One region of the Psychrobacillus sp. NPDC096426 genome, then DNA from elsewhere that is predicted to be linked to it. Evidence: riboswitches for the same ligand, from Rfam matches in the RefSeq annotation. Region 1 holds a riboswitch; the other holds the start of a gene.

Region 1 (3,199 bases):
ACATATTCATTGTTTTCTTCTGTCGTTACTGCAGGAGCTATAGAATGGATTATCACATTGCTAGTAGGAAAGTGACTGCTAGCCGCGTGTTTTATTTCTTTAATAATACTATCAGCTTGTTGTCCTGGCACAAAGCGAATGTCGTAGGACAGTACGCACTTGTCCGGTACTACATTGAATCTTTCACCTGCATGTATTTTTGCCAAGTTTAAAGATGGATAATCATAAAGTGCATTTCTTGCAGATAAAAAAGAGAGTTTCCGTATTTCTTGATCGAATTGGAAAGCTTGCTCGATCGCATTAATTCCTTCCCATGGACGACTACCATGACTAGGTTTTCCTTTTAAAACGATATCTAATTGGACAATACCTTTTGCTTGTAGTCCAATATGTAATTGGGTTGGTTCACCGCAAATGACGAAATCTCCGTGAAATCCTTGATCGACTAGAAATTTTGATGTATCTCCCGACGTTTCTTCATCTGTCACAATATGCAATTGTACTTTTTTCGTTAGTTTTTGAGGAGCTAATGAAAGCTCATAGAAAGCTTGCATCATTGCTGCTACTCCTGCTTTCATATCGGCAGATCCTCGTCCATACAACAGATCGCCTTCTAAATAAGGGATGAATTGTTCCGGATTACCCGGGACAACATCCACATGACCGTTCCATATGATACATTCTTCTCCACTACCTATTTCTGCAAATAGAATGAATTTAGCATGATGTTCATATAAAACTGGAGCAATACCTCGTTCTTCGAGCCAAGATTTACAAAATAAAAGTGCCGCGTTTGCTCCTTCGATATTATCACTTTTAATACGTATTAAATTTTTTAATAACTCTATCATTGAGTAACCCCTCCGTTATTTACTATTTCTCACTTCTGTTGACTATCTATCTTCTTTTCTATGATAAAAAAGAAGACTTACAGTTTGATGTTTCGGTTCGCTATATAGGGATACTGTGTCTTAAAGAATTTACCGCTAGGATTTCAGCTGCAGCTCCGCCGCTAGCGCGTACGTTGTGAAGTCTCATCTGTCTCACTTAGGAACAAAGGCTAGGAGCGCCACATCGTGTGGCAACGCCTTCGTGACAACATCCTGTTGGCCTCCGCCGAAGTCGCCGCCCTTTCGCTCCATTTCACGAAAATTGCTATCTAATCTAATCAGCTTCAAATCTTACAGTATATGGTTGAACAAGACAAAATCCACTGCGAACGCGACAAACTAGCCTTCGAACACGACAAAGACTACCCGAGCGCGACAAAAAGACCGCTCAACGCAACAAACCCAAAGAACCTATCCGAAGGACACACTATCCCTATAATAAACAACTGTGATTGTTTCTATAAGTATACCAATGAAGAAAGAAGGGTTGCATTCCTTATTTTATTGGGCTACAATGAATTCGAACTAAATAATTCATAACCACAAGGGGCGTCGCTTATGCGGCTGAGATCGTACCCTTCGAACCTGTAAGTTAATGCTTGCGTAGGGATGTGGATGGAAACTGACAATCGCGCGATGTCTGGGTCTATCCCAGGCGTCGTTTTTTTGTGGGCAAAAAAGGGGATTACAATGAGAAATCAACGTGTATTATTGTTAGTGGAAATAGCTATTTTTGCAGCTTTAGGATATGTATTAGACATGATTGGGTTTGGCATGCCACAAGGTGGATCGGTTACGTTCGTACTTGTACCAGTCATTTTAATTGCGTTTCGACGTGGAGTTGTTGCAGGACTAATCACAGGATTTTTGATTGGTTTATTGCAAGTAGCAACAGGCAGTGCTTACTTTGCTCCACTATCATTTATATTTGTCGTTTTACAAGTAGGAATCGATTATTTTATCGCGTTTATGGTGGCCGGATTTGCCGGTTTCTTTAGACCTGCGTTTATAAGGGCTTTGGAAGACAAGGATACGAAAAAAATGGCTACAGCAGTTATTGCGGGTACATTTGTTGCAGCCTTTCTTCGTTATTTAGCACATGTAACTTCAGGTATATTATTTTTTAGTGAATATGCTGGAGATCAAAATCCTATTTTATATTCGGTCATTTATAACTCTACTTATATGATTCCAGTATTTTTAGTTGCAGCATTTATTTGTACTGTTTTATTCGTAAGAGCACCACGCCTTTTACTGCCGAATAGAGTATAAATATGATATGATTATTCTACAGTTAAAGGAGAAGGGATCTTATATAGATGATTGTACAAACAAATGAAGAGTTAGAAGCGTTAAAAAAAATTGGTCGGATTGTGGCAGAAGTACGCAATGTGATGCAGGCCGCAACAAAACCAGGTGTCACTACAAAAGAGCTAGATGAAATTGCAGGGAAAATGTTTGCAGAAACAGGTGCCATTTCAGGGCCAAAAGGTGAATATGATTTTCCGGGATATACTTGTATTAGTGTGAACGAGGAAGTTGCGCACGGAATTCCGGGATCACGTGTCATCCAAGAAGGGGATATGGTTAATATTGACGTGTCTGGTTCATACGATGGATACTTTGCGGATACGGGTATTTCATTTGTTGTAGGTGATGGATACCCAGAAAAAGAAAAGCTATGTACTGTAGCTGAAAGTGCCTTCAACCGTGCGATGTTAAAAGTGAAGGCAGGTGCTCGCTTAAACCAAATAGGCAAAGCAGTAGCAAGAGAAGCGAAAGACAATGATTTACACGTTATTATGAACTTAACGGGTCATGGCATTGGGAAATCACTTCATGAAGCACCACAGCATGTATTAAATTATTATGATGCATGGGATCCAACGATTTTAAAAGAAGGTATGGTACTCGCAGTGGAGCCCTTTATATCCGAAAAGGCAGAACATATTGTAGAGTCTGGAGATGGATGGACGTTCATCACACCTGACAAGTCGTTGGTAGCTCAAATCGAGCATACAATTGTAGTAACAAAAGAAGGACCGATTTTATTAACAAAATTAGATTAACCAATGAAAAAACGCCACTCGAAATGATCATTTCGATGGCGTTTTTTTGATGAAAAGGATACCTACAACGAGCACACTGCTTAAAAATATAGAAGCAGTCGATATGAGTAATTCGTTAAACAGGTGACGAACAGCAAGCCCAATAAATGCCCAAATAAAAACAACTACAATTGCACTGTCTTTGTAATGATAGCGGAAATGAAGGGCAATAGCCGTGGCAATAGTTAAGAAAATAACGGT
Region 2 (3,199 bases), on a different contig from region 1:
TAAAATGGAATAACTTCCATGTAATTCGATAAATTGTTCTCCAGAAGGAGTAGTGAACATGCTCGTCACTCTTTTCTACATATTCGATATTGTTTATGATTTGAAAAAATAATCACCCTCCTTGTATCGGCTCAGTGAGAATTTTGTTTAGAATCTACATATGAGATAGGAGAGGTCAAAAAAGCACAGAATATTACTCCTGTGCTTGTTTTTCTTCTATATTGTCACTAATTAAGCTCGCTAGTATTTTTAAACTACTCTATTCTCAGGCTCTTTGTTCTCCAAAACTGCTTCAATAGCTTCCGCATTCATCTGCATCATAGCCATGCGGGTGTGAATACTTGCACTCCCTATGTGAGGTAATACAGTTACGTTTGGCAATGTTAGGAGTGGATGATCCAGTGGCACCGGTTCGACTTCAAATACATCAAGTCCAGCAGCCCATATTTTATTTGTAGTTAACGCTTCGTATAGTGCTTGTTCGTCAATAATTCCACCACGTGCAACGTTAATAATTGCAGCAGTTTCTTTCATCAAGCCTAGCTCACGTTCTCCAATTAATCCTTTTGTTTCTGGTGTTAACGGTGTTAATAAAACAACAAAATCCGATTCTTGAAGAAGTGTGTCGAGTTCTACATACGAAAAACCAAATTGTTCCTCTGTCTCGATTTTGCGAGTGCGATTATGGTAAAGTACTTTCATATTAAACCCTTTTGCACGTCTTGCTACTGCTTCACCGATACGCCCCATACCGATAATTCCAAGTGTGGCACCAAACATATCCATACCAGTAAGGCCCATTGGTGTCCATGATTTCCACTTACCAGCACGAAGAGCACGTTCTGCTTCTGTAACGCGTCGAGCGGTCGCTAAAAGCAAGGCAAATGTCAGATCCGCTGTTGTTTCCGTTAGAACCCCAGGTGTATTTGTGACAATGATGCCGTGCTCTTTTGCTGCTTCGATATCAATATTATTGTAGCCAACTGCTAGGTTACTAATTATTTTTAAGTTCGGTAGACTTTCTATCATTTCACGATCTACTTTATCTGAAAGCATTGTCCAAAGTGCATGTGCATCTTTTGCTTCTGTTTTTAATTCATCGTAAGTCATTTGAATTTCTTCGCTATACCACATCGTTACATCGAACTTTTCTTTTAATGGATTTACTATTTCATCTGGTAATTTTCGAGTAATAAATATTTTTTTCAAACTTCAAACCTCCAAACGTTCTAATAATTTAAGCATGGACGAGTTAATGAAATTTTTCAACTATATTTACAATATTTTTTTCGTAAGGTATACTTGGGGCACATTTAAAAAACTACATACCGTTTCTGCACTAGGGGTGCCCATTATGGCTGAGATGCGAGCGTTTGCTCCGATCCCTTATAACTCGATCAGGATAATACCTGCGTGAGGAAGTGCGGTGACTTTCCGATTTTTTCATATTGGATAAGTGGCTGCATCTTCACGGATGTAGTCTTTTTTTTATGAAAATTTATCGGGAGGTTTTTTATTATGCAATGCGGTTTAAGCCCTATCGTTGGATTTCGTTTTTCGCTACATCCAATGACCAATGATTTTATTTCTGTAATTAAAGGAGTGCTTCAAGAAACGGATACGTCGAATGTGTGGATGCATACAGATGATGTGTCCACGGTCATTCGCGGGAAACAAGTGCATGTGTTTAATGTCGCAAAAGCACTAACACTACACGCAGCCAAAACAGGAGTACATGTTGCGTTATCAGGGACTTTTTCTGCTGGCTGTCCGGGTGATTCTGCAGGAGACGCGTATTTAGATAAAGGAGATGAAGTCGCAAATAACGATCTAACGAAGCAATACGTGTCTTCTCAGTTTGCGTTGTATCCAATGAATAACCCCAATTATATGGACGTCATATATCGTGAAGTAGACCGTGCAAAAGAACGTGGCGTTTTCAACGAATCGATGCATTATGCAAGCGGTATTCACGGAGATATTCATGATGTGTTCGCATTTTACGAGGAGACATTTACGCGCGCCCGCCCCGAAGAACACAAACATTTAGTAATGACGGTTTCGATGAGTATTAATAGTCCTTCGCACGGAGGTCTTTAGTATGTTGAACTCTTGGAAGTTAAAAGAGATTGTACTGATGTCTTTATTTGCAGTCGTGTTTGGGATCGTATATTTGTTGTTTTTGCATGTCGGCAATATTTGGGCAGGGTTTATCGGTCCTATTGCGTATGAATGGATTTTTGGTATTTGGTTTATCGTATCAATTATATGTATGTACATTATTCGTAAACCCGGTGCTGCTGTGGTTTCGGAGACGATTGCTGCAGCGATTGAGGTCTTACTTGGAAATGCAGTTGGCCCTCGCTTAATACTTTCTGGTGTGGTGCAAGGTTTAGGGGCGGAAGCGGTGTTTGCTACTACCCGTTACAAACTTTTTGATATGTGGGTACTGATGCTAGCAGGGGTCGGGTCTTCGATATTTAGTTTTGTTTATGGGTATTTTTTAGGCGGTTTTGCAGTTTATAGCACTGGTTACGTAGCTCTGATGTTTGGAATACGAATCTTAAGCGGAGCATTACTAGCCGGGGTGGGTGGTAAAGCAGTTGCTGATGGGCTACTTGCGACTGGTTCACTTCGTGGATATGCGATTGCACGTGCGAAAAAAGGTGAGGCTAGTGCATGAGGTTATTCGGTTTGAAAAAGTGAGTTTTCGTTATCCAGATGAGGAAAAATGGATACTGGAAGATCTCTCACTTACCATTCAGCGCGATGAAAGAGTAGTTATCACTGGTCCGAGTGGTTGTGGAAAGACGACATTGCTATATTTGTGTAATCGCTTGTATCCAGATAATTGTGATGGCATTTTATCCGGTAAAGTGAAACTTTTTGACAAAGATAGCCTTTCTTTTATTCCCGGGGAAATAAATCATCGAATTGCGACAGTTTTTCAGGATCCGGATACGCAGTTTTGCATGCAAACAGTCGAAGAAGAGCTTGCTTTTACATTGGAAAACTTACATGTGGAACGAGAAGAAATGGAGAAAAGGATTCGTGAAGTGTTGGCACTGACTGATTTAACCGAGTTTCGCTATGCAGTTATCCAAAAGCTTTCCGGCGGTCAGAAACAGCGTATTGCTGCTGCATGTGCACTTGTCATGGAACCCGAAGTTTTGTTGTTAGATGAACCGCTTGCTCACCT

What was found. A riboswitch is a leader RNA that binds a small molecule or an ion and turns the genes downstream of it on or off. The one in region 1 is predicted to bind thiamine pyrophosphate.
Region 2: it holds a riboswitch for thiamine pyrophosphate, as region 1 does, so the genes downstream of both, ACIQYS_RS12355 (YkoF family thiamine/hydroxymethylpyrimidine-binding protein) here and thiT (energy-coupled thiamine transporter ThiT) in region 1, are expected to answer to the same signal.

Annotation. Positions count from the first base shown of each region.
Region 1 covers NZ_JBIWEX010000026.1:45,790-48,988, reverse strand. Annotated here, with positions in the region: gene ACIQYS_RS18505 (M20 family metallopeptidase) at 1-851, opposite strand, end outside; TPP riboswitch at 1,426-1,517, shown strand; gene thiT (energy-coupled thiamine transporter ThiT) at 1,581-2,162, shown strand; gene map (type I methionyl aminopeptidase) at 2,210-2,959, shown strand; gene ACIQYS_RS18490 (tryptophan-rich sensory protein) at 2,987-3,199, opposite strand, start outside.
Region 2 covers NZ_JBIWEX010000013.1:49,608-52,806, forward strand. Annotated here, with positions in the region: gene ACIQYS_RS12345 (bifunctional diguanylate cyclase/phosphodiesterase) at 1-60, opposite strand, end outside; gene ACIQYS_RS12350 (2-hydroxyacid dehydrogenase) at 250-1,209, opposite strand; TPP riboswitch at 1,332-1,437, shown strand; gene ACIQYS_RS12355 (YkoF family thiamine/hydroxymethylpyrimidine-binding protein) at 1,519-2,100, shown strand; gene ACIQYS_RS12360 (ECF transporter S component) at 2,105-2,683, shown strand; gene ACIQYS_RS12365 (ABC transporter ATP-binding protein) at 2,676-3,199, shown strand, end outside.